DNA from 3 places in the Pseudomonas sp. GW822-FHT03F04 genome. Region 1 is predicted to be linked to each of the others. Evidence: predicted binding sites of a transcription regulator. Region 1 holds the regulator's gene; each other region holds the start of a gene.

Region 1 (10,730 bases):
TTGCCGATCTCAGTCGGGGCAATCTAGGTGTGCCGCTGTTGCTGCTGGTCATGCTGGCGATGATGATGTTGCCGGTGCCGCCGTTCCTGCTCGACGTCTTCTTCACCTTCAACATTGCCCTGTCGATCGTCGTGCTGCTGGTCTGCGTGTACGCGTTGCGGCCGCTGGATTTCGCGGTGTTCCCGACGATCCTGCTGGTGGCGACGCTGTTGCGGCTGGCGCTGAACGTGGCGTCGACGCGGGTGGTGATGCTCCACGGTCAGGACGGCCACGCCGCTGCCGGTAAGGTGATCCAGGCCTTCGGTGAGGTGGTGATCGGCGGTAACTACGTGGTCGGTATCGTGGTCTTCGCGATCTTGATGATCATCAACTTCGTCGTGGTCACCAAGGGTGCCGGGCGGATTTCCGAGGTGAGCGCGCGTTTCACCCTCGACGCGATGCCCGGCAAACAAATGGCAATCGACGCCGACCTCAACGCCGGTCTGATCGACCAGAACCAGGCCAAGGCCCGCCGTTCCGAAGTCGCCCAAGAGGCTGAGTTCTACGGTTCTATGGACGGTGCCAGCAAGTTCGTTCGCGGTGACGCCATCGCCGGCCTGCTGATTCTGTTCATCAACCTGATCGGCGGCATGGCCGTCGGTATCTTCCAGCACAACATGACCTTCGCTGACGCCGGCAAGGTTTACGCCCTGCTGACCATCGGTGACGGTTTAGTGGCGCAATTGCCATCACTGTTGTTATCTACAGCGGCAGCGATCATGGTGACCCGTGCTTCCGGTTCGGAAGACATGGGCAAGCAGATCAATCGCCAGATGTTCGCCTCGCCGAAAGCGCTGGCGGTGGCGGCCGGCCTGATGGCAGTCATGGGCCTGGTGCCGGGCATGCCGCACTTCTCCTTCCTGAGCATGGCGGCACTGGCTGCCGGTGGCGCGTACCTGTTCTGGAAGAAGCAGAACGTCGCCAAGGTGCAGGCGCTGCAAGAGGTTCAGCGTCAGCAGGAGCTGCTGCCGTCGCCGGCCCGCGCCATGGAAACCAAGGAGCTGGGCTGGGACGACGTGACGCCAATCGACATGATCGGCCTGGAAGTCGGTTATCGCCTGATTCCGCTGGTGGACCGCAACCAGGGCGGGCAATTGCTGGCGCGGATCAAGGGCGTGCGCAAGAAGCTCTCGCAGGATCTGGGCTTCCTGATGCCGACCGTGCACATCCGCGACAACCTCGATCTGGCGCCGAGCGCCTATCGCCTGACCCTGATGGGCGTGATCCTGGCCGAAGCCGAGATCTACCCGGATCGCGAACTGGCGATCAACCCGGGGCAGGTCTACGGCACGCTCAATGGTATTACCGCCAAAGATCCGGCTTTCGGCCTGGAGGCGGTGTGGATCGAAGTCAGCCAGCGTGCTCAGGCACAATCGCTCGGTTACACCGTGGTGGACGCCAGTACCGTGGTCGCCACGCACTTGAACCAGATTCTGTACAAGCACTCCAGTGAGCTGATCGGCCACGAAGAAGTGCAGCAACTCATGCAATTGCTGGCCAAGAGCTCGCCAAAACTGGCGGAAGAGCTGGTGCCGGGTGTGGTGTCGCTGTCGCAACTGCTCAAGGTGCTGCAAGCACTGCTGGCCGAACACGTGCCGGTGCGCGACATCCGCAGCATTGCCGAAGCCATCGCCAACAATGCCGCCAAGAGTCAAGATACCGCCGCTTTGGTGGCCGCTGTGCGGGTCGGCGTTTCTCGCGCCATCGTCCAAAGCATTGTAGGGACTGAGTCGGAGCTGCCAGTTATCACGCTGGAGCCAAGGTTGGAACAAATATTGCTCAATAGTCTGCAGAAGGCAGGACAAGGCTCGGAAGAGGGCGTTCTGCTGGAGCCAAGCATGGCCGAGAAGCTGCAGCGTTCGCTCATCGAAGCGGCGCAGCGTCAGGAAATGCAAGGTCAGCCGGTGATCCTGTTGGTAGCAGGCCCGGTTCGCGCGATGCTCTCGCGCTTTGGCCGCCTGGCAGTCCCTGGACTGCATGTGCTGGCCTACCAGGAAATTCCGGACAACAAGCAAGTGACCATCGTTGCGACAGTAGGGCCCAACGGCTGAGGTAGTGGTTTATGCAAGTTAAGCGTTTTTTCGCCGCCGATATGCGTCAGGCCATGAAGCTGGTTCGTGATGAGCTGGGCGCTGATGCCGCCATCATTGGCAACCGCCGCATTGCCGGCGGCGTCGAGCTGACGGCGGCGCTGGATTACAAACTGTCGGCGCTGGCGCCGCGGGTTCCGAACATGGAACTCGAAGACGAGCTGCGCAAGACCCAGTCGCGCATCGTCACCGCCCAGGCCGAACTGAGCATGCGTGGTGAAGCCGACGGCAACACCAATCGCCAGTTGTTCTCCGGTCTGCCATTGACCGCCGGCCTGCCGCTGACGGCTGCCGAGCCTCTGACAGAACCGACTTACGCTGCTCCGGCGCGTCCGGCACCTGCGCCTGCACCGGCTGCCGCTGGCGTTGATCCGCGTGCGCTGGATTCGATGCGTTTCGAACTCAACAGCCTGCGCGAGCTGATGGAAGTGCAGCTCGGCACTCTGGCCTGGAATCAGCTGCAAGGCAGCCGTCCGGCTCAGGCGAACCTTTATCGTCGTCTGCAACGCATCGGCTTGTCCGGCCCGTTGTCCCGCGACCTGCTGGCGCTGACCAGCGATATCGAAGAACCTCGTCAGGCCTGGCGCATGTTGCTGGCGCACCTGGCGCGGATGATCGCCACGCCGGAAGTCGAGCCGCTGGAAGAGGGCGGGATCATTGCCATGGTCGGTCCTGCCGGCATGGGCAAGACCACCACCCTGGCCAAGCTGGCCGCCCGTTACGTGCTCAAGTACGGCGCGCAGAACATTGCGCTGGTGAGCATGGACAGCTTCCGCATCGGTGCTCAGGAACAGTTGAAAACCCTGGGCCGGATCCTCAATGTGTCGGTGACCCACGTCGACCCGGGCCAGTCCCTGGTGCAGGCGCTGGATCCACTGCTGCGCAAACGCGTGGTGCTGATCGATACCGCCGGCCTGCAGGCCAGCGATCCGGCACTGCGCATGCAGCTGGAAAGCCTGGCCGGTCGTGGCATTCGGTCAAAAAATTATCTGGTTCTGGCAACCACCAGCCAGAAACAGGTTCTAACCGCCGCTTATCACAGTTACAAGCGTTGCGGGCTCGCCGGGTGCATCCTGACTAAACTGGATGAGACGGCCAGCCTTGGCGAAGTGCTGAGCCTGGCGATCAGTCATGAACTGCCGGTCGCCTACCTGACCGACGGCCCACGGATTCCGGATGATCTGCATCTGCCGCGCCGTCATCAATTGGTCAGCCGCGCCGTCAGTGTGCAAATGCAGGAAGAACCCAGCGAAGAAGCCATGGCTGACATGTTCGCTGATATCTACCACAGTCCCACCAAGCAGGTTGGCTGAGGTAATGAACAGTTTTTGTACCTACATCGATGGTCTGCCATGCATTGTTCCGGTTGTGAACGCGCAGCCAGTAATGTGGCCTCCGTCTATGCAAGACAAGGTAAAGAAATAACATGGGCAGCATGCATCCCGTACAGGTGATCGCGGTGACCGGCGGCAAAGGTGGCGTCGGCAAGACTAACGTGTCAGTGAACTTGTCCCTGGCGCTGGCAGAGCTTGGCCGTCGGGTCATGCTGCTGGACGCCGACCTGGGTCTGGCGAACGTCGACGTTCTGCTGGGCCTCACGCCCAAACGTACCCTGGCCGATGTGATCGAGGGCCGCTGCGAGCTGCGCGACGTGCTGTTGCAAGGCCCCGGCGGGATCCGCATCGTGCCGGCCGCTTCCGGCACGCAGAGCATGGTTCACCTGAGCCCGGCCCAGCATGCCGGTCTGATTCAGGCGTTCAGCGACATCGGCGACAATCTCGACGTACTGGTGATCGACACCGCTGCGGGTATTGGTGACTCGGTAGTCAGTTTCGTTCGCGCTGCGCAAGAAGTGTTGCTGGTGGTCTGCGACGAGCCGACCTCAATCACCGACGCCTACGCCCTGATCAAACTGCTGAACCGCGATTACGGCATGAACCGCTTCCGCGTCCTGGCCAACATGGCCCAGAGCCCGCAGGAAGGTCGCAATCTGTTCGCCAAGTTGACCAAGGTCACGGATCGCTTCCTCGACGTCGCCCTACAATACGTCGGTGCGGTGCCTTACGACGAAAGCGTGCGCAAGGCGGTGCAGAAGCAGCGTGCGGTCTATGAAGCCTTCCCGCGTTCCAAGTGCGCACTGGCGTTCAAGGCGATCGCGCAAAAGGTCGACACCTGGCCGCTGCCCGCCAATCCGCGCGGCCACCTCGAATTTTTCGTCGAGCGCCTCGTGCAGCAAACGGCAGGACCTGTGCTATGACCGCCAGCGGTATGAATTTCTACAAGAAGTCGGCACGTGACGCGCAGTACGAGCTGATCGAGCGTTACGCGCCACTGGTCAAACGCATTGCTTACCACTTGCTGGCGCGATTGCCGGCCAGTGTGCAGGTCGAAGACCTGATCCAGGCCGGAATGATCGGCCTGCTCGAAGTCTCGACCAAATACGACGCCAGCAAAGGCGCCAGTTTCGAAACGTACGCGGGCATCCGGATCCGCGGCGCGATGCTCGATGAAGTACGCAAGGGGGACTGGGCACCGCGCTCGGTTCACCGCAACACCCGTATGGTCAGCGACGCGATTCGCTCGATTGAAGCTAAAACCGGCCGTGACGCTAAAGATCACGAGGTTGCGGCCGAACTCCAATTGAGTCTCGACGATTACTACGGGATTTTGAACGACACCTTGGGCAGCCGACTGTTCAGTTTCGACGACCTGTTGCAGGACGGCGAACACGAAGGGCTGCACGAGGATGGCGCAAGTGCTCATCTTGAGCCGTCGCGCGATCTGGAAGATGAGCGCTTCCAGGCTGCGTTGGCGGACGCGATTGCCAATTTGCCGGAGCGTGAGCGACTGGTGTTGGCGCTGTACTACGACGAAGAGCTGAACCTCAAGGAAATCGGTGAAGTCCTTGGCGTCAGTGAATCGCGGGTCAGCCAGTTACACAGCCAGTGCGCGGCCCGCTTGCGGGGGCGTTTGGGGGAGTGGCGAGCGCGCTGAAGGCAGTGTGGGGACGCTGCGAACGAGGCTGGTGCGGTGGTGAACGGCACCGGTCTTGCTCTGTTGTGCTCCAGACAGTCATCGAGTGCTTTGCCGGATTGATTGAAATGGCGCGTCCAGGTGCTGGGCGCGTTTAAGACTGCTTGGAGGTCGAATTGAACAAAGACATGAAAATCCTCATCGTTGATGACTTCTCAACGATGCGGCGGATCATCAAGAACCTGTTGCGTGACCTTGGGTTCACCAACACCGTTGAAGCCGACGATGGCACCACTGCCATTCCGGTGCTCAACAGCGGCAGCATCGACTTTCTGGTGACCGACTGGAACATGCCTGGCATGACCGGTATCGACCTGCTGCGTCACGTGCGCGCCGATGAAAAACTCAAGCACCTGCCAGTGCTGATGGTGACTGCTGAAGCCAAGCGCGAGCAGATCATCGAAGCGGCCCAGGCCGGCGTTAACGGCTACGTGGTCAAACCTTTCACGGCTCAGGCGCTGAAAGAAAAAATCGAGAAGATTTTCGAACGCATCGGCTGATGACGCGCGGGGGAGCTATGGAGCATAACGAATCTTCACAGGGCGACTTCGAGTCGACTCTGAAAAAACACGCGGTCGAACTGGTCGAAAGCCTTGAAAAAGGCAGGTTCGGCGACGCTGTGCAACTGATCCATGAGCTCAATCAGACCCGTGACCGTGGCCTGTACCAGGAAGTGGGCAAGCTCACGCGCGAACTGCACAGTGCAATCGTCAACTTCCAGATCGACCCGCATATGCCGCAGGCCGAGGAAGTGTCGCAGATCACTGATGCGACCGAGCGTCTGGGCTATGTGGTCAAGCTGACTGAAGCTGCGGCCAACCGCACCATGGACCTGGTCGAAAGCGCCACGCCGGTGGTCAATGGCCTGGCTGACGAAGCCCAGGCATTGAGTGCCGACTGGGGACGTTTCATGCGCCGTGAAGTCGGGGCTGAAGAGTTCCGCGAACTGGCGCGTCGGGTCGACGGTTTTCTGGCACGCAGCAGCGCGGACAACCGCGCGGTGTCGAGCAACCTCAACGACATTCTGCTGGCCCAGGATTACCAGGACCTCACAGGTCAGGTGATCAAGCGCGTGACCCAATTGGTCACCGAAGTCGAAAGCAATCTGCTCAAACTCGTGCTCATGGCCAGTCAGGTGGACCGCTTTGCGGGCATCGAACATGACCGTGCGGCAATGCTCGCTGAAAAAGATCCACAAAAACATCTCTCGCAGGGTGAAGGTCCGCAGATTCATGCCGATAAACGAGAAGACGTTGTGTCCGGTCAGGACGATGTGGACGATTTGCTATCCAGCCTTGGATTTTAGTTTTCTGGGTTTTTAGACCTGTAGGAGCACCCCATTAATGAGCTTCGGCGCCGATGAAGAGATCCTTCAGGATTTCCTGGTTGAGGCCGGCGAGATTCTTGAGCAACTGTCCGAACAACTGGTCGAGCTGGAAAGCCGCCCGGATGACGCAGATCTGCTCAACGCAATTTTTCGCGGTTTCCACACTGTAAAAGGGGGCGCCGGCTTCCTTCAGCTCAATGAGCTGGTGGAGTGCTGTCACATCGCCGAAAACGTGTTCGACATCCTGCGCAAGGGTGAACGTCGCGTAGATGCAGAACTGATGGACGTGGTGCTCGAAGCGCTGGACGCGGTGAACAGCATGTTCAGCGAAGTCCGCGATCGCAGCCCGATTACTGCCGCAACCCCGGAACTGCTGGCCGCCCTGGCGCGTCTGGCTGAACCGCAATCGGCGGATGAAGCCCCGGCTTCGCCTGTTGCCGAGATGATCGAAGAACTGGTCGTCGAAGGCGATTCGGGCGATATCACCGATAACGAATTTGAACAGTTGCTGGACTCGCTGAACGCCGTCAAGGCCGAAGCCGAAGCACCGGCGGCTGCCGCTGCGCCTGCTTCCGATGAAGCAGCCAGCGATGAAATCACCGACGCCGAATTCGAGTCGCTGCTCGACCAGTTGCACGGCAAGGGCCAGTTCGCGGCCGACGCCGTGGCACCGACAGCCGCTGCACCTGCTGCTCCGGCGGCGGGCGACAGCTCCGACATCACCGACGACGAATTCGAAGCCTTGCTCGATCAGTTGCACGGCAAGGGCAACTTTGCCGTCGATGCGCTGGAATCGGCGATTGCGTCGGTGCCTGCATCTGCTGCTCCGGCAGCGGCTGCGGCCGGTAGCGATCTGATCAGCGACCATGAGTTCGAATCGCTGCTCGACGATCTGCATGGCAAAGGCAAGTTCACTGACGTCGCCACCGGTGCCGTCGTGACGGCCGGCAATGCTTCTGCTGTTGCAGCGCCTGCCGCCAAGGCCCCGGCCGCTGCGGCAAAACCTGCTGCAAAAGCGCCTGAGCCTAAAGCCGAACCGGCCAAGCCAGCCGCCGCTGCTGCACCGGCTCCAGCCCGTGCACCGGCGACTCCGCCACCGGAAAAACCGGCGAGCGAAGCCGAAACCACCGTTCGTGTAGACACCGCGCGTCTCGACGAAATCATGAACATGGTCGGCGAGCTGGTACTGGTGCGTAACCGTCTGGTGCGCCTGGGCCTGAACAGCGGCGACGAATCGATGCAGAAGGCCGTGTCGAACCTCGACGTGGTTACCGCCGACTTGCAGACCGCGGTAATGAAGACCCGGATGCAGCCGATCAAGAAAGTCTTCGGCCGCTTCCCGCGTCTGGTTCGCGATCTGGCGCGTCAGCTCAAGAAAGAGATCAACCTGGAACTGGTGGGCGAAGAGACCGACCTCGACAAGAACCTCGTCGAGGCTCTGGCCGACCCGCTGGTCCACTTGGTGCGCAACGCGGTCGACCACGGTATCGAGTCGCCGGAAGAGCGCGAAGCCTCGGGCAAGGCCCGTGGCGGCAAGGTCATCCTGGCGGCCGAGCAGGAAGGCGACCATATCCTGCTGTCGATTTCCGATGACGGCAAAGGCATGGACCCGAACGTCCTGCGTGCCATCGCCGTGAAACGCGGTGTGATGGACAAGGATGCCGCCGATCGCCTGAGCGACACCGAGTGCTACAACCTGATTTTCGCCCCGGGTTTCTCGACCAAGACCGAGATCTCCGACGTGTCCGGCCGTGGTGTCGGCATGGACGTGGTGAAGACCAAGATTTCCCAGCTCAACGGTTCGATCAACATCTACTCGACCAAGGGCGCCGGCTCGAAAATCGTCATCAAGGTGCCGCTGACGCTCGCGATCATGCCGACCCTGATGGTGATGCTCGGCAACCAGGCGTTCGCGTTCCCGCTGGTGAACGTCAACGAAATCTTCCACCTCGACCTGTCGACCACCAACGTGGTGGATGGCCAGGAAGTGGTGATCGTGCGGGACAAGGCGCTGCCATTGTTCTACCTCAAGCGCTGGCTGGTCAGCTCCGCGGCTCACGAAGAGCAGCGTGAAGGCCATGTGGTGATCCTTTCGGTGGGCACTCAGCGGATCGGCTTCGTCGTCGATCAACTGGTCGGCCAGGAAGAAGTGGTCATCAAGCCATTGGGCAAAATGCTGCAGGGAACCCCGGGCATGTCCGGCGCCACCATTACCGGTGACGGCCGCATTGCGCTGATTCTCGATGTTCCAAGCATGCTCAAGCGTTACGCCGCACGGCGTATTTGAATCCGGGGCGGCGGGGCGACAACGTCCCGCTGCACCTAATGGAGTGTTTATGGCAGTCAAAGTCCTGGTGGTGGACGATTCGGGTTTTTTCCGCCGCCGCGTCTCGGAAATTCTTTCAGCGGATCCGAGCATCCAGGTTGTCGGTACGGCAACCAACGGTAAAGAGGCGATCGATCAGGCCCTGGCCCTCAAGCCGGACGTGATCACCATGGACTACGAGATGCCGATGATGGACGGCATCACGGCAGTGCGGCACATCATGCAGCGCTGCCCGACCCCGGTGTTGATGTTCTCCTCGCTGACCCATGAAGGCGCCCGGGTAACCCTGGATGCGCTGGATGCCGGCGCGGTGGATTTCCTGCCGAAGAATTTTGAAGACATCTCCCGCAATCCGGAGAAGGTCAAGCAACTGCTGTGCGAGAAGGTGCACAGCATCTCGCGCAGTAACCGTCGTTTCAGTGCCTACAGTGCGCCGGCGCCTGCCGCTGCACCTGCGCCTGCGCCGACTCCGGCAGCGGCGCCGTCGAGCTTTGGCAGCCACAGTGCTCCGGCTCGTCCGGCACCTGCGCCTGCACCGGCTCGCGCTCCGGCGGCCAGCACTTCGTCGGCAGCGCCGAAACGCAAAGCCTACAAACTGGTGGCTATCGGCACGTCGACTGGCGGCCCGGTTGCCCTGCAACGGGTTCTGACCCAGTTGCCGGCCAACTTCCCGGCGCCGATCGTGCTGATCCAGCACATGCCGGCAGCCTTCACCAAGGCCTTCGCCGAGCGTCTGGACAAGCTCTGCCGCATCAGCGTCAAGGAAGCCGAGGATGGCGACATCCTGCGTCCGGGCCTGGCGCTGCTGGCACCCGGTGGCAAGCAGATGATGATCGACGGCCGTGGCGCGGTGAAAATCCTGCCGGGCGACGAGCGTCTGAACTACAAGCCATGCGTCGACATCACCTTCGGTTCCGCAGCCAAGTCCTACAACGACAAAGTTCTGGCGGTCGTGTTGACCGGCATGGGCGCCGACGGCCGCGAAGGCGCACGCCTGCTCAAACAGGGCGGCAGCACGGTCTGGGCCCAGGATGAAGCCAGCTGCGTGATCTACGGCATGCCGATGGCCATCGTCAAAGCCGACCTCGCGGATGCGGTGTACGGCCTGGACGATATCGGCAAGCACATCGTCGAGGCGTGTATCTGATGGATGTTCTAAGCCTTATCGGGATCATCATGGCGTTTGTCGCCATCATCGGCGGCAACTACCTTGAAGGCGGCCACCTCGGCGCGCTGGCCAACGGTCCGGCGGCGCTGATCGTGCTGGGCGGCACCATCGGTGCCGCGCTGCTGCAATCTCCGATGAGCGCGTTCAAGCGCGCCATGCAGATCCTCGCCTGGATTTTCTTTCCGCCTCGTGTCGATCTGGCTGGCGGCATCGACCGCGTGGTCAACTGGAGTCTCACCGCCCGCAAGGAAGGCCTGCTGGGTCTGGAAGGCGTGGCGGATGCCGAGCCTGATGCCTACTCGCGCAAAGGCCTGCAACTGCTGGTCGACGGCGCCGAGCCGGAAGCGATCCGCAGCATCCTCGAAGTGGATTTCTACACTCAGGAAGCCCGCGACATCGAGGCCGCCAAGGTCTTTGAAAGCATGGGCGGCTACGCGCCGACCATCGGTATCATCGGTGCGGTGATGGGCCTGATCCACGTGATGGGCAACCTGGCCGATCCGACGCAACTGGGCAGCGGCATCGCCGTGGCGTTCGTTGCCACCATCTACGGTGTGGCCAGTGCCAACCTGATCCTGCTGCCGGTGGCAGCCAAATTGAAGTCAATCGCGTTGCGGCAGTCGCGTTATCGCGAAATGTTGTTGGAAGGCATTTTGTCGATCGCCGAAGGTGAAAACCCACGCTCCATCGAGTTGAAGCTTCAGGGCTTCATGGATTAAGGGACTAACCTCATGGCACGTCGTCGCC
Region 2 (10,730 bases), on a different contig from region 1:
GAAGGCGCCACGGGCGGTGCGTTCGCCGGCCTCTTTGTGCAAATCGTCGGTCACGGCCGGTGCCGGTTGCGCGCGCAAGGCCTTGAAGCCGATGTACAGCAGGTAAGCGGCGGCGGCCCATTTCAGGGCGTTGAACAACACGATCGATTGGGAAACGATCAGGCCGATGCCCAGCAGCGAATAACCGACGTGCAGGAAAATCGCCGTGCCCACGCCCAGTGCCGTCCAGGTACCGGCGCGACGACCGTGGGTCACGCTCTCGCGCACCACCACGGCAAAGTCCGGGCCGGGGCTGGCGACGGCCAGCAGGTGGATCAGTGCAACGGTCAAGAACTCGGTCCAGTACATGGGGGCTCCTTTCGGCCAAGCGTAACGTTTTGTTTCATCTGGTAGGCTCGGCAGATTACGCCTTCCCTTCAAAGCACAACAGGTACAGTTGATGACGAACGCCCACCGCGCCGTATTCCTCGATCACCCTTCCCTGGATCTGGGCGACCTTGACCTCGAGCCGTTGCGCGCCTGCTTCAGCGACCTGCAACTGTTCGCCCAGACACTGCCTGCGCAGGTTGCCGAACGCCTGCAAGGCGCAACCGTGGCCATCAGCAACAAGATCCTGATCGATGCCGCCGCCATGGCTGCCAATCCACAACTGAAACTGATCCTGATCACGGCCACCGGCACCAACAATGTCGATCTGGCCGCCGCCCGCGCCCAGGGAATTACCGTGTGCAACTGCCAGGGTTACGGCACGCCATCGGTGGCGCAACACACGATCATGCTGTTGCTCAACCTCGCCACGCGCTTGGCCGATTATCAAAAAGCCGTCGGTGAAGGACGCTGGCAGCAGGCGAAACAGTTCTGCCTGCTGGATTATCCGATCGTCGAACTGGAGGGAAAAACCCTGGGCCTGCTCGGGCATGGCGAACTCGGCGGCGCGGTCGCGCGTCTGGCCGAAGCCTTCGGCATGCGCGTCCTGCTCGGACAGATTCCGGGGCGCCCGGCCCGGCCGGATCGCCTGCCGCTGGAAGAACTGCTGCCACAGATCGACGCCCTCACCCTGCACTGCCCGCTCAATGAACACACCCGGCATTTCATCGGTGCCCGCGAACTGGCGTCCATGAAACCCGGTGCCTTCGTGGTCAACACCGCCCGTGGCGGGCTGATCGACGAACAGGCCCTGGCCGATGCCTTGCGCAACGGTCATCTGGGTGGCGCGGCCACCGATGTGCTGAGCGTCGAGCCACCGACTAATGGCAATCCACTGCTGGCTGCCGACATCCCGCGCCTGATCGTCACCCCGCACAACGCTTGGGGCAGCCGCGAAGCCCGGCAGCGGATCGTGGGTCAATTGGTCGAAAACACCCAGGCGTTCTTCAGCGGTAAGGCGCTGCGGGTCGTCAGTTGATAAACTGCGGCACTTTTTTTCACAGGAGCAGTTATGGATCCGCGCAGTGAAGTACTGCTTCGTCAGGTCGAGTTATTCCAGGGTTCGCTGTTGTTGGCCGGTCTGCCCGCCGACGATCTGCTCGGGCGCCTGCCCAACGCCTTTGGCTGGTGCTGGCATGCCGGCGATCAGGCGGCGCTCGATGCGCGCTTTGAAGGCCGCAGCCACTTCGGCGTCAACGTGCCGGAGCGCGAGTTCGACAGCGCGGTGGTGTTCCTGCCCAAGTCCAAGGATTTGACCGACTACATCCTCAATGCCGTGGCTTCACGCCTGGCCGGGCGCGAAGTGTTTCTGGTCGGGGAAAAGCGCAGCGGCATCGAAGGTGCCTCCAAGCAGCTCAACCCGTTCGGCAAGCCGCGCAAGCTCGACAGCGCGCGTCATTGCCAGTTGTGGCAAGTGACTGTGGCCAACGCTCCAGAAGCCAAATCCCTGGAAAGCCTGGCGCAGACTTATGAGCTGCCACTGGCCGAAGGCCCGCTGAAAGTCATCAGCCTGCCGGGCGTCTTCAGCCATGGCCGACTGGATCGCGGCAGCGCCCTGCTGCTGGAGCATCTGGACAAACTGCCGAGCGGTCATCTGCTGGACTTCGGTTGCGGTGCCGGTGTGCTTGGCGCGGCGGTCAAACGTCGCTACCCGCACAATCAGGTCACGTTGCTCGACGTCGACGCCTTCGCTGCCGCCAGCAGTCGCCTGACTCTGGCAGCCAACAGTCTGGAAGCCGACGTGTTGACCGGTGACGGAATCGACGCCGCACCGATGGGATTGAACGCAATTCTGAGCAACCCGCCGTTCCATGTCGGCGTACACACCGACTATTTCGCCACAGAGAACTTGCTGCGAAAAGCAGCCAAACATCTGAAAAACGGTGGCGAACTGCGTCTGGTGGCGAACAGTTTCCTGAAGTACCAGCCGCTGATCGAAGAGCATCTGGGCGTGTGTGCGATCAAGGCCGAAGGCAATGGTTTCCGGATTTACCGGGCCAAGCGCGGCTGAAAATTAGCACTTGCCGAATGGATTCTGCCTAGGCAGAATCCGCTCCGTCCTAGGGGAGTAGTCTCCCACGAGCGCCATGCTCGTCCGGCATACGTCAACATACTTGATCCTCAGATCATGGCGTATGCGACCCAAGCGTCCGCATCAGACGGATCGCAGGGTTTGACAAGACCTATGACACGCACACCTTACCCGGGGCGGGAAGGCTGTACGTGTCATAGCCGTGTCGACCCGCCCCTTAGGAAATCCTGATGCTGGACTCGTTACTCGTTCCCACCGCAATCGTTGCCTTGGCCGAAATCGGCGACAAGACGCAACTGCTCGCGCTGATTCTCGCCGCTCGCTTTCGCAAACCCTGGCCGATCATTGCCGGTATCGTCGCTGCGACCCTGGCCAACCACGCGGCAGCCGGTGCGGTAGGCGCCTGGTTCGGCAGCTTCTTCTCCGATGCGGTCCTGCACTGGATTCTCGCCGCGAGCTTCACCGCCACCGCCCTGTGGACGCTGGTGCCGGACAAGATGGACGACGATGAAGCCAGCACCGCCCGCAAATTCGGGCCGTTCCTGACCACCCTGATCGCATTCTTCCTCGCGGAAATCGGCGACAAGACCCAGATCGCCACCGTGATGCTGGCCGCGCAATACCCGGAACTGTGGCTGGTGATCATCGGCACCACGCTCGGCATGTTGATTGCCAACGTACCGGTGGTTCTGGCGGGTAACTTTGCCGCAGACAAATTGCCATTGACCCTGATCCGTCGCCTCGCGGCTTCGGCGTTCATGATTCTGGCAATCGTCGCGGTGTACAAGGCGATGCAGAGCAGCGGCTGGGTCTGATCCGGCAGATCGCTCCCACACTCAGTGCGGGAGCGATCATTGCTTCAGGATTTTGGCGCTTTTTCGTAAAGCGGCATGACCTTCGGAATGGCCGCCTGCAACGAGGCGATCCGGCTGGAGGATGCCGGGTGAGTGCTCATGAACTCTGGTGGCGCGCCTTCGGACGCCTTGCTCATCTTGTTCCACAAGGTGATCGCGGCGTTCGGGTTGTAGCCGGCGCGAGCGGCCAGTTCCAGGCCGATCAGGTCGGCTTCGTTTTCGTTGGCACGGCTGTTGGGCAGCGTCATCCCGTAGTTGGCCACGGTGTCGGCCAGCGCCAGGCTGTCCTGACCCAGACCGAGCAACGCACCGGCGCCTTGCTTGGCCATCTCGATGCCATAGGCCTTGGACATTGCTTCACGACCGTGCTCGCGCAGGGCGTGGGCGATTTCATGACCCATGACCGCGGCGATTTCATCGTCGGTCAGTTTCAGGCTGTCGATCAGCCCGGTGTAGAAAATGATCTTGCCGCCAGGGCCGCAGTTGGCGTTGAGCTCGTCACTCTTGATCAGGTTCACTTCCCACTGCCACTGCGCGGCATCCGGACGGAAGTTCGGCGCCTGGGCGATCAGACGGTTGGCAATCGCCTGAACCCGCTTGGCTTCGTTGCTGGTCTTGTCCAGCACACCTTTGCTGGACGCCTCGCCAACGGTCTTCTGATAGGACTGGGCATACATCTGGTCGACCTCTTGCGAGGACAGCATGCTGAACATGTACTGCTTGCGTTCCACGCCCACGGCACCGCCGCTGGTGGTATTGACCGACTGACAACCGGCCAGCAACAGCGCCGCGCTCAGTGCACTTACAACCAAAGTCTTGTTCATTCAAAAGCTCCCTGAAAACATGCCGCGTATCCTAGGCGGGTAATTGTATCGACGCCAGATACAACAGACGTGATGCACCTGTTTTCAGAAGACACTCCTCAGCCCTGTAGGAAAAAATTCACATCCACCGACAAGCCCTCTGCAACTGCGTCGCGCACTGATCCATTTGCGACATCCACCGTCAATTGCTCGCACTTCGCCTCATGGCGCAATAGTGGCTGCCGATACAGCAGCGCAGATGTCCTCTTGCGTGCGGAGCTTCCATGAAATTCAAGTCGATCCAGTTTTCCGTGGCGGCCCTGGCCGGCGCCATCGTTCTCAGCGTGGTGGCTGCGTTGGTGCTGTATGCGCTGTTTTCCGGCGCCCGCACTCAAGAGATGGTCCAGCAGCGAACCCAGGCCCAGTTCGAACAAGTCATCGAACAACGCCTGACTTCGCTGGCACAGACCCAGGTCAGCCAGATCCAGCGCGAGCTGGAAGCGCCGCTGCTGATTGCCGGCGGACTGGTGCGGGTCAACGCCCTGCTCGGCACGCCCGGCGCCGATGGCCAGCCGCGACTGACCGTCAGCCGCGAGCAACTGATCAGCCTGATCAAGGAAAACGTCGAGAAAAACCCGAAGATTCTCGGCACCTACATCGGCTGGGAAAAGAACGCACTGGACCACAATGACGCGGCTTACGTCGGCACCAGCGTGGTCGGCATCGACGCCGCCAACGGGCGCTTCCTGCCGTGGTGGTTCCGCAACGAAGACGGCACCCTCGGCCTGGACAAACTGGTGGACGTCGACGACCAGAAAGTCCTGTCCACCGGCGTGCGCGCCAGCGAGTACTACCTGTGCTCGAAAGAAACCAGGAAATCCTGCGTGATCGATCCGGCGCCCTACAAGGTCGGCGACAAGATCGTCATGCTCGCGTCCTTCATTGAACCGATCATGCTCAACGGCGCGTTCCAGGGCATCGTCGGCGCCGACCTGTCGGTGAACTTCATTCAGGAAATGCTCCTGGGCGCGAACCAGAAACTGTACAGCGGCGCCGGGCAAATGGCCCTGATCGGCGGCAACGGCCGGATCGTTGCCTACACCAAGGACCCGAGCAAATTCGGCGAGAAGGTCAGCGACATCCTCGACGCCCAGCAGATTGCCAACATGGCCAATCTCAAGCGCGGCGAAGTGACCTACACCGTCAATAAGGATTCGGGCCGGATCGAACTGTACCTGCCATTCGGCATCGGCCAGACCGACGCACGCTGGACGCTGATGCTGCAACTGCCGCTCAACGCAGTGATGGCCGACCTGCAGAAACTCCAGGGTGACCTCGACGCCCAGCGCAAATCCGACACCTTCGGCATGGCCATGGTCGGCCTGATCATCGCCGGCCTCGGCCTGTTGGTGATCTGGCTGGTGGGCCACGGCATCGCCCGACCGCTGAAGCAAATGGTGACCATGCTCGATGACATCGCCCAGGGCGAAGGCGACCTGACCCGTCGCTTGAGCAGTGATCGCAAAGACGAACTCGGCTCAATCGCCAAAGGCTTCAACACCTTCCTCGCGAAGCTGCAGGCGATGATCACGCAGGTGGTGTCGTCGGTGCAGAGTGTCAGCGATTCCTCGGAGCACACGGCGGACATTGCGATCCGCACCAATATCGGCATACAGAAGCAGATGGCCGAGATTGATCAGGTCGCCACCGCCGTGCAGGAAATGACCGCCACCGCCCAGGACGTGGCGCGCAACGCGACCCAGGCGGCGCAAGCCGCCAGCCATGCCGATCAGGCCGCCAGCCAGGGCATGCAGATCGTGCGCGACACGTCGAATTCGATTGGCGTGCTGGCTGTGGAAATCAGCAAGGCGGTGGACGTGGTGCAGACGCTGGCCAAGGACAGCGAAAACATCAACGCGATCCTCATCGCCATTCGCGGGATCGCCGAGCAGACCAACCTGCTGGCCCTCAACGCGGCCATCGAGGCCGCCCGTGCCGGTGAGCAGGGTCGCGGATTTGCCGTGGTGGCCGACGAGGTGCGCAACCTGGCGCAGAAGACCCAGAAAGCCACCGAAGAAATCCAGAGCATGATCCAGCAACTGCAACAAGGCACCCGCGACGTAGTGCGGGTTATGGAAGACAGCCAGAACCGCACCGACGAAAGCGTGCAGCACGCGGCCAAGGCAGCCGAAGCGCTGGAGACCATCACCCAGGCGGTGTCGGTGATCAACGACATGAACACCCAGATCGCCAGCGCCGCCGAGGAACAGAGCGCGGTGGCCGACGACATCAACCGCAACGTGATCAACATCGGTCAGGTGGCGAATGAAGTGGCGGGGGGCGCGGACGAGTCGAGTTCGGCGAGTGCGGACCTGACCAAACTGGCGGAGCAGCAGCGGCGGTTGATCAATCAGTTCAAGGTCTGATCAATCAGGCCGGAGTCAGGCACTCCGGCCCGTTGAGCTTCGGATCATTGACCATGTTCGCCAGCACCCGCTCGCGCAAGGCGGCGGGTTCACTGGCGAGCAGGCCTTGCAGGACATGCAGCGGCGTCTCGGGATCGAGCCATGCCGCCTGCCCCGCTTCATCGAGAATCAACGGCCGGCGCTGACTGGCTGCTGGCTGTGTAATCACCGCCGTACTCAGCCACACCTGTTCCTGCACTGGATACGCTTCCCAGATCGCCGCAAAAAACAGTGAAGAACCCTCCCCCGGCGTCAGCCAGTACGGGCGCTTGCGTGTGGTGCCGCGCCATTCGTAGAAACCGTTGGCCGGCAGCAGGCAACGGCGCAGGCGCAGGGCTTCGCGGAACATCGGTTGTTCGGCGACGGTTTCGGCCCGGGCATGGGCCGGCGTACGCGACAGATCGGTCAGCCACGGAGGCGTCAGCCCCCAACGGGCGCGGGCCAGCGTGCGCTGGCCATCGGCTTCGGCACGCAGTATCAATACCGAATCGTTGGGGGAAATGTTCCACTGCGCCAACTGATCGGCGGGAAAACCTGGCAGCGCCGCGAATTCGCGGTTCCAGCGAAACAGGGCATAACGTCCACACATGGGGCAGCACGACTCAAGACTAAAACGAACGCCAGCCTAACAGACCAGCGTACCGGGGAAGCTCTCCGGTTCATCGCCGGGCAGCGGCAGCGCGGCATTGTACGCGCTGATCAGTTCGCGGGCGTATTCGGCCTGATCGTTCTCGACCGACAGCCCGAGCAGGCCAAAGATCGGCAGCTCGCCCGTGCCACCGAGCAAATCGCGCCCGACCAGATGCGCCTCGATGCCTTCGCTGGCGAGCATGCCCTTGAGCATCTCGCCCTCCATCAGGTTTTCCGGCTCGTAGATTCGCTGCATGAGCGCACCTCACTCGTTTTCGCTGAAGACTTCCAGAAACCAGTCCTGACCATCGACCTGCAGGACAAAGGTGATCGGCCGGCAACACACCTGACAGTCTTCGATATAGGTCTGATCGCCCCCCGACAGATCCACGGACGTCTCGACCTCTTCACCACAATACGGACATTCATATACTGCGCTTTCCAGCATCGCGGTCTCCCGGGTGACTTGTGCGTATAATCGCCGGTCTATTTGCAGGGCTATTTTTGTCTGGCTACTTTTTCAGACCGTGCCCCGTTGGTTTTCGATCAAAACCTTTACTTACCCTAGCCGTTTCCAACAAGAGAGCATGATGGGCGAATTCGATGCCATCCGACCTTACGACGACAGCGAAGTACCTGCGGTACTGGCAAGACTGCTCGGCGACAAGGCGTTTCTAGATATCCTCACCCACTTCCGCTTCCCGCGTTTCGCCGGTGCCTTCGGCTGGATGCTCAAACCACTTATAGCCCATCGGCTGCGTCGTGAGTTCGCCGACGTGACATCGGTGGCGACTTTGCAGGACAAGGTCGAGTTCTACGTCGACCACACCATCGAGCGCGCCACCGACGGCGTGACCTACACCGGTGTCGAGCAATTCAAGTCCGGCAGCGCTTATCTGTTCATCGCCAACCACCGCGACATCGTGATGGACCCGGCCTTCGTCAACTATGCGGTGTACCACGCCGGCCTGCCGACCCCGCGCATCGCAATTGGCGACAACCTGCTGCAAAAGCCGTTCGTCAGCGACCTGATGCGCTTGAACAAGAGCTTCATCGTTCACCGTTCGATCACCGGGCGCCGCGAGAAAATGGCCGCTTATCAACTGCTGTCGGCCTACATCAACCACTCGATCCGCAACGATTGCGCCTCGATCTGGATCGCCCAGGCCGAAGGCCGCGCGAAGGACGGCGACGACCGTACCGAGTCGGCGATCCTCAAGATGTTCCACATGAGCCGCAAGGACGAGCCGTTCGGCGAGGTCATCCAGTCGCTGAACCTGACCCCGGTGTCGATCAGCTACGAATACGATCCGTGCGACCAGGCCAAGGCCCGTGAGCTGTACATCCGCGCCACCACCGGCACCTACAGCAAGGCGCCGGGCGAGGATGACGTGAGCATCGCCAAGGGCATCACCGGCTACAAGGGTCGGGTGCACGTGAACTTTGCCGCGCCGATCAGCGAATTGTTCGAAGACACCAAGCAATTGGCAGTCGAGATGGACAAGCAGATTCTCGGCGGCTACCGGTTGTTCCCGGTGCATTACCTGGCGTACGCGCAGTGGGCGGATGCTGATCCGCAACTGAATGTGCCGAAGGCTACCGAGGTGTTCGGCGCCGAGGAACTGGCCAAGGCCCAGGAAGAATGGCAGAACCGGTTGGACGCCTGCCCTGAGGAGCACCGTCCGTATCTGGTGCTGCAATATGCGACGCCGGTGCGCAATCAGTACCGGGTCAAGGCTGGTTTGCCGCTGTAAGCGGTTTCGGCCGGATACAAAAACGGCGCCTTCGGGCGCCGTTTTTCGTTCAGTAGCGGGTACTGATCCAGGACACCAGCAACGCCAGGCCCAGACAGGCAAAGCCGAAGCGGTAGAAGAAGCGATTCATGCGCAGGGTCGCCCAATCCAGCACTGGCTCCTGATCGGGCCGGCTTTGACGCTGGGCCGCGATACTGGCCATCGCTCGTTGTTCACGGCGACGGGTCGCGTGCAGCAGCCAACTGCCCGGGAAAGCCAACAGCAGGGCCAGCAGGTTGATCAGTTTGGCGGGATGGGCGGTAAACAGCGTCATCAAGTGCAGCGACATCACAGACCTCAATCTAAACCGGAATGGCGAACGCCAGACCGACGACCGCGGCGCGGATTCTACCGAAACCCTCCCCCGCAGCCCTACCCTTTACGACAAATAACGCAGCAATCGACCGATGGCTGTCCTGTGTCACGGCATCGTCATTTGTTTCGGCCACCCTGCGCGCCTCGAAACGTAAACGGAATGCGACATGCTTCACGCTGAAAACCAGGATCGCCTGTACCTCATCTCCCCGTCCGACGAACAACAGACCCTCGTCGGCAGCCTGGCCTTCAATGTTCAGGACCGTCACTGGCTGGTGTATTGCGCTCTCGGCGGGCACCAGCATGCGGACTTGCCCGAGACCGACCTGCTGACCGGCGTCAGCGTTCTCGACTTCTATTCGCAAGCCGCCTGAACGAAAAAAGCCCGGGGCCATCACTGGCCCCGGGCTTTTTCACATCTGGCGAACGCCTTATTCAGCGAGGATCTGACCCACGGTCGGATCCTTGAACAGACGGGTCAGCGCATCGCTCAGCACATCGCTGACCAGTTTGGTGTTGGTTTCCTGATTCGGCGCCATGCCGAAACGCTGGTCCAGCGACGCGCCGTAACGGCCGCTGTAGCGACGGTTGCCGCTCTGCACATCGGAACGGAAGGTCGCGCCGATGGTGGCCTCGGTCACGTACATGCCTTCTTTCGGCGACTGGTATTTCAGTTCAGTCAGGGTCACGGTCAGTTGTGGAGCATTCATCGCACCGTTGGACGGGGTAAAGCCCAGCAGACGCACGGCCGCTTCGGCCTGAGCCTGCAACTTCGGCAGAATCTGCTCGCGCTGTACGGTGATGGCGCTGGTTTCCGGGTACAGGCCACCGCGGGTGCCCAGGGTTGGCGACGGACGACCGTCGACCACGCGGACCACGACAGGCTGGCCGTGGCCGACCGGTGCCAGCTGAGTGGTCAGCTTCGGTTCCGGGCTCAGTTGTTGCGGGCTGTGGGCGCAGCCAACCAGGGTCAAACTGGTCACAGTGATCAAACCGAACAACAGGCGTTGCAACATGCTCTTCTCTCCAGAATCAGGCACAGACAGGCCCGCAGTATAGCGGTGGGCCACAGCGGGTCACCAGCACTGAAATCTCTGACAAACCCCGGCGCACGCGGTTCCTGTCACAGATTGTTCACCGCCCTTACATGTTCGCTTCACGGTCTTTTGACAATCTTCGTCACAGATCTCCAGAAGGAACACACACCATGCGCTATCTGATCTCGTTGTTCGCTCCACGTCCGCTGCACCGCAGCTTCGCCCTGCTCGACCACAAAGGCCATTGCCAGGCTTTCAAACAGTGCAGCCTGCAGCCAATGGGTGACGGTTGGGTCGAAATCGAGGAAATCCGCCTCAACTGGTTGCACCAGCCTCTGCCTGCCAGCGCCCGGGTCGAACAGCACCGCCCTCGCG
Region 3 (10,730 bases), on a different contig from region 1:
GCGACTGAACTCGAATTCTTTGTGTTCGCTCCGAACACTGACCCGACCCAACCGTTCCAGCCGCCAGTCGGTCTCGACGGTCGTCGCGAGGACGGTCACTCGGCCTTCAGCGTCAGCTCCAACAACGGTCTGCGACCGTTCTTCAGTGAAGTCTACAAATGCATGGCGGCCCTGGGCCTGCCGCGCGATACCTTCATGCACGAAATGGGCGTCAGCCAGTTCGAGATCAACCTGCTGCACGGTGATCCGCTGTTGCTGGCCGACCAGACCTTCCTGTTCAAACACCTGCTCAAGGAAGTCGCGCTCAAGCATGGCCTGACCGTGGTCTGCATGGCCAAGCCGCTGGCGCACACGCCGGGCAGTTCGATGCACATTCACCAGAGCATCGTCGAAATCGGCAGCGGCAAGAATGTGTTCAGCGATGAGAACGGTCAGCCGACCGCGATGTTCCGCCACTTCATCGGCGGGCAGCAGGCGGGCATGGCTGATTTCACTGCGCTGTTTGCACCGAACGTCAATTCCTACCAGCGCCTGTGCCATCCGTTTGCGTCGCCGAACAATGCTTGCTGGTCCCACGACAACCGTGCTGCGGGCCTGCGGATTCCGGCCAGTTCGCCGGTCGCCCGTCGGGTCGAGAACCGTTTGCCGGGCGCCGATGCCAATCCTTACCTGGCGATTGCCGCGAGTCTGGCGGCCGGTCTGCACGGTATCGAACATGAGCTGGAGCCGAGCGCGCCGATCCAGGGTGAATTCGAAGTGCCGGACAATCTTTCGCTGCCGTGCACGATGCACGCTGCACTTGAGCGTCTGAAACGCAGCCAGTTGGCCAAGGAACTGTTCGGCAAGGAGTTCATCGAAGGCTACATCGCTTCGAAAACCATGGAGTTGACCAGTTTCTTTGATGAAATCACTCCCTGGGAACGGCGTGTTCTAGCTGCCCAGGCCTGACGAACTGTCGCCATCGGGCTATCGTTTGATAGCCCGATACTTACCGCAAGGAGCCGCTCGGAACGCCGATGCGCCAAATCTGGAAATCCTTTCGAGCGCTGTATTTCGCCTCGCTGATGATGTTGATCGGCTCGGGCCTTCTTTCTACTTATCTGGCTTTGCGTCTGGCGGCCGACCATGTCGACGGACTGTGGGTCGGTGCGTTGATGGCGGCCAACTATTTCGGTCTGGTGCTGGGCGGCAAGATCGGTCACCGGTTGATTGCCCGGGTCGGGCATATCCGTGCTTACTCGGCGTGTGCCGGGATCGTCGGCGCGGCGGTGCTCGGTCATGGTCTGGTGGACTGGTTGCCGGCCTGGCTGGTGCTGCGGACCATCGTCGGCCTCGGCATGATGTGCCAGTACATGGTGATCGAGAGCTGGCTGAACGAACAGGCTGACGCCAACCAGCGCGGCGTGGTGTTCAGCGGCTACATGATCGCCTCGTACCTGGGGCTGGTACTCGGTCAGCTGATTCTGGTCATGCACCCGGGGCTGGGCCTGGAACTGCTGATGCTGGTCGCCCTGTGTTTTGCCCTGTGTCTGGTGCCGGTGGCACTGACCCGACGGATTCACCCGGCGCCGCTGCATCCGGCACCGATGGAACCTCGCTTCTTCATCAAGCGCGTACCGCAGTCGTTGAGTACGGTACTCGGTGCCGGTTTGATCATCGGTTCGTTCTACGGTCTGGCGCCGCTCTATGCGTCGCAGCAGGGGTTGTCCACCGAGCAGGTCGGTCTGTTTATGGGTACCTGCATTTTCGCCGGGCTGCTGGTGCAGTGGCCGTTGGGCTGGTTGTCCGACCGCTATGACCGGGCCTTGCTGATCCGTTGCTTTGCCGGGTTTCTGGCCGTAGCCGCGTTGCCGCTGGCGATCCTGCCGCAGGTGCCACTGGAGGTCTTGTTCGGCGTCGGTTTCCTGTGCTCGCTGGTGCAGTTCTGCCTGTACCCGCTGGCCGTGGCGTTCTCCAACGACCATGTCGAAGGGGATCGGCGGGTCTCGCTGACGGCGATGCTATTGGTGACCTACGGGGTCGGCGCCAGCATCGGGCCGTTGTTGGCCGGTGTGTTGATGAAAATGTTCGGTAGCCAGAGCCTGTATGCGTTCTTCAGCTTCTTCGCGCTGGTGCTGGTGTGGCGCATCCGGCCGAAAGCCGTGACCAATCTGCACCAGGTCGACGACGCACCGCTGCATCACGTGGCGATGCCGGACAGCATGTCCAGTTCGCCGCTGGTGGCCGCGCTCGACCCGCGGGTCGATGAGCAAGTGGTGCAGGAGCAGATGCAGAATAACGCCGCGCCTGAACCGGCACCTGAGTCCGCACCTGAATCTGAGTCACCTGTGGAGCCAGAGGCCGGCAACGACAATCCTGCGCCGGACATCAGCGGCGCCAGGCCTTGATTCTGAAAAAACACCAAGCATAAAAAACGGGCAGTCACCGCAAGGGACTGCCCGTTTTTCATGGTGCGTACGAATCAGAGATCGTCTTTGTCGAAACGCCGTGCTTCACGTTGCAGCTGATAGACGAAACGCTCGACGTTACGCGCAGCCGGGCCGCTGATGTTGTGAAAACGCAGGCCGGCGAAGGTGATGTTGAGTTTTTCTTCGAAGTGCAGGTAGCGCAGCTCGACCGATGTTGGCTGATTGCCGAACAGCGGCGGGGCGATCAGGCGATCGTAGACCTGGCCCAGTTGCAGGCGGTCGGTGATATCACCTTCAAAACGCAGCTTGCAGCCGGTGGCGGAAATATCCAGCAACTTGCCACCGATCGGCGACTTGAGCTTTTCGCCACCCAGTTCGACGCTGACCAGATCGGTCAGCTTCAGTGCCGCGCGAAAGGCGTTGCGGCGCTGGTGATAGACCACTTCGGTGGGCATCTCGCCAATGTAAAAGCGGTCACCGTCGGATTCCTTGATATCCAGCGTGCCGTTGCATTCCCAGGCAATGCGTACGCCTTCATGGAAACCTTCGACCTTGAACGGCTCGCCCGCCAGCAGGAAGCGTTCGCCATCGCGCGGGATCATTTCATCCAGGGCAATCGTGGCGGTATCCCGGTCAACCTTGATCAGGTAACTCTGGAAGCGCTGGCTGCGTTCGTGAAAGGTGATGATCAGCGGATCGTGGCTCTCTTGCAGCTGGCGCAGGTTGCTGGAGATTTCCAGAGGCGTGGTGAGCACCTTTGGTGGCTGCGGAGAATCATCCGCGCTGAGGACGTTGGACACGTTAAATCAATCTCCAGACAAAATTTGACTACGGCTGGCCAGTATTTTGCCAGCATGTTTCGCGCGTTGATAGGGCGCAAGCATAGAAGAACGCATCACGCCTGACTGAGCGCGCGGGGTTTCTGCAGTTTGGAGAAGGTGCCACTGGCGTCATAGAGCGCGGGTGGCTCGCCGCCGGTGAGGATTTTCAGCTGATTGGCCGTGGCGGCCTGCTGAATCACGATCGACTGGCCATTTTTGGCATTGGTCGCCTGGCACTGGGCGATCAGATCGGTCAGAACGTCGCTCTGGGTCAGCAACTGCTCGCCGATGCTCGACTGGCTGGCCAGTTGTTCCAGGCCTTGACGGTCGAGCGACAGATTGAGGCTGGCGAGGATTTCGCTGCGTTTGCGGCCATGCTGCTCAAGCAGAATGATCAATGCCTGTTTGCGCGCCAGAATTTCTTCCAGCAGCGGCATGTCGCGACCGTGCAAGGCGAGGGACTCGGATTGCAGTAACTCCAGCAATTGTTGAGCTGGAGCAAAGTCGTCGGTGATCAGTTGCAATAAAGTAGTGTCGTGCATGGCTGGCCTTGGGTTTTAAGCGTCCAAAAGCCTGGCGCTGACCGAGGCCTAGCGCTGGGCTTCGAAGTTGAGCAGTTTGCTGGCTACACGGTTGCTGTCGACTTTATAGCTGCCATCGGCAATCGCTGCTTTCAACTCGGCCACGCGGGCTTTGTCGACGGCAGGCTGATCGCGCAGCTTGTCAGTGACCTTCTGCAACTGTTGAGCCTCATTGCTGAGGTGTACCGATTCCCCGCTTTTTGCGGTACTGGCCTGTTCGGCCGGGGTATTCAGCGTCGCGGAAGTACCGGTTTCGGCGGTTTCCTTAGGCGTGCTGGTACGTGTACTGCCCGTAAGTGACGAGGAGCTGTTCAAACGGCTGAAATCGATGACCATGTTAAAAACCTCTGGGAATTTGGACGCTTGCCATGTTCTCGGCCATCCCCTGGAAAACTTTAGGCTCTTTTACCAATGAGCCTGCATGCGCCGCACAGATCCTGCTGCGGCACAGTTTAGGGAACAGCTCAGGTTGGCGCCAGTTTTCTGCGCGATCCCTCACGAGGCTTTCCTGTCATTGCTCCAGTCGTTGCTCACATTGCCACTTCCACCTGGCCCGGCGCCATGACCTGCGCCTTGATGACCCGTTGGGAATTGAGGTTTTTCACGCGAATCTGTTCTTTCAGGCCACCGTTGGACAGGGCCTCGCCCGGCATGCGCACGGAGAGCGTGCCGCTGCGGGCGGTAATCACCACTTGATCGCCTTTGCGAACGACTTCCGCCTGTTCCAGATGCACCAGGGTAATCACTTGGTCGGCGACCGTTGGTCGGGTTAATTTTTGCCCGATCGCCTCATCCACCGACGTCAGGAAGCCCTGGTTGATCAGGCTCACATCATGCTCGCGCAGGGTCACGTCCTGAGGCTCGATGATCCCGGCGCGCTTGAGCGGGCGAGTGGTGGTCACGACCGGGCGAAACAGGCGGACTTGAGCGGGTACGAACACGGTCCAGGGGGAGGCGCCTTCGCAGCGAACCTTGACGGTTACGCGCCCCAAAGGACGTGCCGGGCTCTCCAGCGACGCTGTCAATTCCTTGTCGCACATAGGCATGTGCATGCGCGGATCGAGCTGCTTGACCTCGATTTCATAACGCCCTTCCGTTTGACTGGTAGCCAGATAGTCTTCTACGGTGAATTCAAGAAAGCCCTGAGTGACGCCGATAAGCATGTCAGGCAAGGTAACCGCATCAGCAATGGCAGGGCTGCCCGCGAAAAACAGGCAAGCGGCAGACACCGCGCAAAGTCCTCTGCGAAGGGGGGATGTCAGGCGTCGGAAAAATGTCGTTTGAATGTTCATAAGAGTTAAAAAGCAAGCGCCGTGCCGTTTAGCAATGAATGTGCGTCGCAACAACACTTGGCGTTGGTGTAGGAGTCTGGGCATGGCTGGTGTAATGGATTCGGTGAACCAGCGCACGCAACTGGTGGGGCAGAATCGCCTGGAGCTGTTGTTGTTCCGTCTCGACGGCCAGCAACTCTACGGGATCAACGTGTTCAAGGTTCGGGAAGTGCTGCAGTGCCCGCAACTGACGCTGATGCCCAAGTCCAGTCCTGTCGTGTGCGGGGTGGCGAATATCCGGGGGGCGACCATTCCGATCCTTGATCTGGCAATGGCAACCGGCTCCGGGGCGTTGAAAGACAAGAACAGTCCGTTCGTGATCATCACGGAATACAACACCAAGACCCAGGGTTTCCTGGTGCGCTCGGTGGAACGTATCGTCAACATGAACTGGGAAGAGATCCATCCGCCACCCAAGGGGACCGGTCGTGATCATTACCTGACCGCTGTGACTCGGGTGGACAATCAGTTAGTCGAAATCATCGACGTCGAGAAGGTGCTGGCGGAAGTCGCACCGACACCGGAAGCGATTTCGGTCGGCGTGGTGGATGTCGAGACCCAGAGCAAGGCGCTGTCTCTGCGGGTGCTGACGGTCGATGACTCGTCGGTGGCGCGCAAGCAGGTGACGCGTTGCCTGCAGACGGTTGGCGTTGAAGTGGTGGCGCTGAACGACGGCAAGCAGGCGCTGGATTACCTGCGCAAGCTGGTCGATGAGGGCAAGAAGCCGGAAGAAGAGTTCCTGATGATGATCTCCGACATCGAAATGCCGGAGATGGACGGGTACACCCTGACGGCCGAAATCCGCAGCGACCCTCGCATGCAAAAGCTTCATATCATCCTGCATACTTCGTTGTCGGGTGTGTTCAACCAGGCGATGGTCAAGAAGGTCGGTGCCGATGACTTCCTGGCCAAATTCCGTCCTGATGACCTGGCATCCCGGGTAGTCGACCGGATCAAAGCAGCAGATATCAGCTAGGGACTTTTCGTCCCTGGCGATCAACACGATTTAAGAGGCGGCATCATTTGTCTACGGGTAATTTGGATTTCGAACAGTTCCGGGTCTTCCTGGAAAAAGCCTGTGGCATTTTGCTCGGTGAAAACAAGCAGTACCTGGTCTCGAGCCGTCTCAACAAACTGATGGAGCAGCAAGGCATCAAGTCCCTGGGTGAGCTGGTACAGCGCATCCAGACCCAGCCGCGCAGCGGTTTGCGCGAGCAGGTGGTCGATGCCATGACGACCAACGAAACCCTGTGGTTTCGCGACACCTATCCGTTTGAAGTCTTGAAGAACAAGGTGCTGCCCGAAGCGATCAAGGCTGCTCCCAACCAGCGTCTGCGGATCTGGTCGGCGGCGTGCTCGTCGGGTCAGGAACCCTATTCGCTGTCGATGTCGATCGACGAGTTCGAACGGACCAACATCGGTCAGTTGAAAATGGGCGTACAGATCGTTGCCACGGATCTGTCCGGCAGCATGCTGACCAACTGCAAGACCGGCGAGTACGACAGCCTGGCGATCGGTCGCGGCTTGTCCGCCGATCGTCTGCAGCGCTACTTCGACCCGAAAGGGCCGGGGCGCTGGGTGATCAAGGCGCCGATCAAGAACCGGGTGGAGTTCCGCTCGTTCAACTTGCTCGACAGCTACGCAAGCCTTGGCAAGTTCGACATCGTGTTCTGCCGCAACGTGCTGATCTACTTCTCCGCCGAGGTGAAGAAAGACATCCTGTTGCGTATCCACAGCACGCTGAAGCCGGGCGGTTATCTGTTCCTCGGCGCTTCCGAAGCGCTGAACGGTTTGCCGGACCATTACCAGATGGTCCAGTGCAGCCCGGGGATCATTTACCAGGCGAAGTGATTGGCACCGGCAACACAAAAACGGGAGTCCTCAGGGGCTCCCGTTTTTTTATGCCTGGCCGTTTTTGCAGGGACGGCAAGCGGCAGAAAAGCGGCATCCGGCGGAAACCCGTTGCCGCTTTTCTGGCATTGCCGCATTGCCGATCCCCTGCAAAGCCCCGGAATCCGGGGCTTTTTAAAACTGGCACGACGCTTGCTATAACCCAGTTACGAAAAACCCGGTCACCTGAAGGTTCCCGACATGAGCATCAGCTTCGATAAAGCGCTCGGAATTCACGAAAAAGCCCTGGGCTTCCGCGCCCAGCGTGCCGAAGTCCTGGCCAACAACATCGCCAACGCCGACACCCCGAACTACAAGGCTCGGGATCTTGAGTTCTCCAAAGTGCTCGAGGCACAGAGCCAGAAGAACGCCAACGGCACTATCGCCCTGAACATGACCAACAGCCGTCACATCGAAGCTGAAGGCCTGGGCAATGGCGACGAGTCGCTGATGTATCGCACGCCGATGCAGCCGTCGATCGACCAGAACACCGTTGATGCCCAGCTGGAACAGTCGAACTACGCGGAAAACGCCGTCGGCTTCCAGGCCAGCTTCACGCTGCTCAACAGCAAATTCAAAGGGCTGGTGTCAGCCCTGCGCGGAGAGTAATCCATGTCCCTGTCCAGCGTTTTCAACATTGCCGGCAGCGGCATGAGCGCACAGACCACGCGTTTGAACACCGTGGCTTCGAACATCGCCAACGCCGAAACCGTTTCGTCGAGCATCGACCAGACCTATCGCGCCCGTCACCCGGTGTTCGCCACCATGTTCCAGGGCGGCCAGAGCGGCGGCAGCAACTCGCTGTTCCAGAACCAGGACGCGGCCGGCCAGGGCGTGCAGGTCATGGGCGTGGTCGAAGACCAGAGCAACCTCGAAGCGCGCTACGAGCCGAACCATCCGGCCGCCGACGCCAAGGGCTACGTCTACTACCCGAACGTCAACGTGGTGGAAGAAATGGCTGACATGATTTCCGCGAGCCGTTCGTTCCAGACCAACGCTGAAATGATGAACACGGCCAAAACCATGATGCAGAAGGTGCTGACCCTCGGTCAGTAATAAGGGGCGACTGCCATGAGTGTTTCCGATACCACCAGCAGCCTGAGCATGAAGGACATCCTGGCGAACTCGTCGAAAAAGACCAGTTCGACAACCGATGGCATTGCTTCGGCCACTAACAGTTCCACCGGCGGCCAGGCCCTGGGCAAGGACGCGTTCCTGCAATTGCTGGTAACCCAGCTGAAAAACCAGAACCCGCTCGACCCGCAGGACAACAGCGCATTCGTTGCCCAGTTGGCGCAGTTCAGCAGCCTCGAGGGTATTACTACCCTCAACAGCACCGTGAGTTCGCTGGCCGGCAATTACAACTCGTCGCAAGCCCTGCAGGCTTCTTCGCTGGTCGGTCGCAACGTGATCGTGCAGACCAACTCGGTCCAGCTCGACGATCCGAGCAAAGGCATGACCGGTTCGGTCACCGTTCCGTCGTCGATTGCCGGCGGCACCGTCAGCATCACCGACAGCAGCGGCACGATTGTTCGCACCCTCGATCTGGGCAGTCGCGCCGCAGGCGCCGCGAGCTTCACCTGGGACGGCAAGGACAAGGACGGCAATCTGGTCAAGACCGGTACCTATACCGTCAAGGCCAACGCATCGATCAACGGCACCGCGACCGATATGGCGACCTACCTGCCGGCCACCGTCACCAGCGTGACGATCAGCCAGACCGGCGGCGAGCTGATGCTCAACCTGTCCGGCAAGGGCACCGTTGCCCTGTCCAAAGTACAAACCATTGGTATATAGAGCCGACTAACCGGCACAAAGGAGTGGAATATGTCTTTCAATATCGGCCTTAGCGGTCTCTATGCAGCCAACAAGCAACTGGACGTGACCGGCAACAACATCGCCAACGTCGCGACCGCCGGTTTCAAATCGTCCCGCGCAGAATTCGAAGACGTCTACTCGGCGACTCGCCTGGGTAGCGGCAGCAAGGTCATCGGCAACGGCGTGCGCCTGGCCAACGTTTCCCAGCAGTTCACCCAGGGTGACATCAACAACACCGGTAACGTGCTGGACATGGGCATCAACGGCTCCGGTTTCTTCACCATGAGCAACAACGGCTCGATTTCCTATACCCGTGCCGGTACGTTCAAGGTCGACGACAAGGGTTTCATCACCAACACCGACTACACCTCGCGCCTGCAAGGTTATGGTGTGGATGCCAACGGCAAGGTCATCAACGGCGTACTGACCGACCTGAAGATCGACACCTCGAACCTGGCACCGAAGTCCACTTCGCTGGTGACTTCGACCATCAACCTGAACTCGACCGCTCCGGTGATCGACGACACGGTTCCAGCCGGCAAATTCGACCCGACCAACCTGGCGACCTACACCAAGTCGTTCAGCACCCCGATCTATGACAGCCAGGGCAACATGCACCCGATGGATCAGTACGTGGTGAAAACCGGTGCCAACACCTGGAAGGTCTACACCCTGGTCGACGGTCGCAACCCGGACGCTACCGGCAGTGATCCGAAAACCACCGCCCCGGTGCCTTCGACCATGACCTTCGACTCTGCTGGCAAGCTGACTCAGGTCAGCACTCTGCCTGGTCCGGTGATCAGCAGTGACCTGAAGATCAGCGGTTGGGTACCAGGCAATGTCGTCAACGGTACCTTCAAGCCTAACGGTGCAGCAGCAAACCCGGCCGGCATCACCATTTCGATGGCCAGTACCACTCAGTACAACGCCGACACCGCGCGCTCGATCCCGACTCAGGACGGCTATGCCACTGGCCAGATCACTAACCTGACCATCGACGGCACCGGTACTTTGTTTGCCAACTTCAGCAACAATCAGAACAAGGCCATCGGCCAGGTTGCGCTGGCCAGCTTCACCAACGAACAAGGCCTGCAAGCGATCGGCGGCACCAGCTGGAAGGAAACCTTCGCGTCGGGCATTCCGGGTTATGACGCTCCGGAAACCGGCACTCTGGGCTCCATCCAGTCCAACTCGCTGGAAGAGTCCAACGTTAACCTGACCAACGAACTGGTAGACCTGATCAAGGGCCAGAGCAACTATCAGGCGAACGCCAAGACCATCTCCACCCAGAGCACCATCATGCAGACCATCATTCAGATGACCTGATCTCGATGCTTTGTAAAAAGCTGTAACGGAAAGCCCCTCTTTGAGGGGCTTTCTTGTTTAATGCGCGCGCCGGGGCCACTCGTCCGCTGCATTCGCATTTGCGCGCGTGTATTCACACGCCTGCTCACGCTATACCCGGGCGCCAATGAGCGGTTCGCCCAACCACTGACAGGGATGTAACGACTACTTCATGGTTTTTTTCTCTCGCTCTCGAATCGTGTTCGGGACGCTGCCTGTTGTTGCCTTGTTGGTCTGGTTTGTATGGGGCCAAGGCTGGGGCACCCCTCCAAAGAAATTCCTGACAGCGACCGTCACCGTTGAAGATCTTGAAGAGACCGTATTGGCCAGTGGTACGGTCAAGCCCTTCCAGCAAGTCAGCGTCGGCGCGCAGGTCAATGGGCAACTCCAGAGTCTGAAAGCCGGGTTGGGTGATACGGTTCGCCAGGGTCAGCTGTTGGCTGAAATCGACCCGTTGCTGCCACAGAATGAATTGCTCAAATCCCGGGCTGCGTTGCTCAGTGTCCGCGCGCAATACAAAGCCCGGCAGGCGATGAT

What was found. The regulator FliA, encoded in region 1, starts transcription of late flagellar genes. The targets are predictions, from matches to a motif close to CTAAAGTTTNNNNNNNNNNNGCCGNTAA.
Region 2: the regulator FliA is predicted to act here: its motif matches at 4,337-4,364, upstream of AC1RMX_RS26455 (methyl-accepting chemotaxis protein).
Region 3: the regulator FliA is predicted to act here: its motif matches at 4,182-4,209, upstream of flgM (flagellar biosynthesis anti-sigma factor FlgM).

What each region holds. Positions count from the first base shown of each region.
Region 1 is NZ_JBXANF010000004.1:537,127-547,856, forward strand. Features, by position in the region: gene flhA (flagellar biosynthesis protein FlhA) at 1-2,090, shown strand, start outside; gene flhF (flagellar biosynthesis GTPase FlhF) at 2,102-3,442, shown strand; gene fleN (flagellar synthesis regulator FleN) at 3,556-4,386, shown strand; gene fliA (RNA polymerase sigma factor FliA) at 4,383-5,123, shown strand; gene AC1RMX_RS12165 (chemotaxis response regulator CheY) at 5,291-5,662, shown strand; gene AC1RMX_RS12170 (protein phosphatase CheZ) at 5,680-6,468, shown strand; gene AC1RMX_RS12175 (chemotaxis protein CheA) at 6,506-8,776, shown strand; gene AC1RMX_RS12180 (protein-glutamate methylesterase/protein-glutamine glutaminase) at 8,826-9,962, shown strand; gene AC1RMX_RS12185 (flagellar motor protein) at 9,962-10,702, shown strand; gene motD (flagellar motor protein MotD) at 10,715-10,730, shown strand, end outside.
Region 2 is NZ_JBXANF010000013.1:62,087-72,816, reverse strand. Features, by position in the region: gene AC1RMX_RS26480 (LysE family translocator) at 1-348, opposite strand, end outside; gene AC1RMX_RS26475 (2-hydroxyacid dehydrogenase) at 440-1,405, shown strand; gene AC1RMX_RS26470 (methyltransferase) at 1,439-2,437, shown strand; yybP-ykoY riboswitch at 2,477-2,601, shown strand; gene AC1RMX_RS26465 (TMEM165/GDT1 family protein) at 2,689-3,273, shown strand; gene AC1RMX_RS26460 (M48 family metallopeptidase) at 3,318-4,136, opposite strand; gene AC1RMX_RS26455 (methyl-accepting chemotaxis protein) at 4,400-6,541, shown strand; gene AC1RMX_RS26450 (SOS response-associated peptidase) at 6,546-7,169, opposite strand; gene AC1RMX_RS26445 (putative signal transducing protein) at 7,206-7,466, opposite strand; gene AC1RMX_RS26440 (CPXCG motif-containing cysteine-rich protein) at 7,476-7,658, opposite strand; gene AC1RMX_RS26435 (1-acyl-sn-glycerol-3-phosphate acyltransferase) at 7,801-8,964, shown strand; gene AC1RMX_RS26430 (hypothetical protein) at 9,014-9,292, opposite strand; gene AC1RMX_RS26425 (hypothetical protein) at 9,486-9,692, shown strand; gene AC1RMX_RS26420 (YajG family lipoprotein) at 9,750-10,334, opposite strand; gene AC1RMX_RS26415 (hypothetical protein) at 10,526-10,730, shown strand, end outside.
Region 3 is NZ_JBXANF010000006.1:413,707-424,436, forward strand. Features, by position in the region: gene AC1RMX_RS16940 (glutamine synthetase family protein) at 1-948, shown strand, start outside; gene AC1RMX_RS16945 (MFS transporter) at 1,017-2,387, shown strand; gene AC1RMX_RS16950 (flagellar brake protein) at 2,462-3,208, opposite strand; gene AC1RMX_RS16955 (flagella synthesis protein FlgN) at 3,304-3,771, opposite strand; gene flgM (flagellar biosynthesis anti-sigma factor FlgM) at 3,820-4,146, opposite strand; gene flgA (flagellar basal body P-ring formation chaperone FlgA) at 4,341-5,102, opposite strand; gene AC1RMX_RS16970 (chemotaxis protein CheV) at 5,185-6,117, shown strand; gene cheR (protein-glutamate O-methyltransferase CheR) at 6,165-6,992, shown strand; gene flgB (flagellar basal body rod protein FlgB) at 7,233-7,640, shown strand; gene flgC (flagellar basal body rod protein FlgC) at 7,644-8,087, shown strand; gene flgD (flagellar hook assembly protein FlgD) at 8,103-8,828, shown strand; gene flgE (flagellar hook protein FlgE) at 8,859-10,175, shown strand; gene AC1RMX_RS17000 (efflux RND transporter periplasmic adaptor subunit) at 10,366-10,730, shown strand, end outside.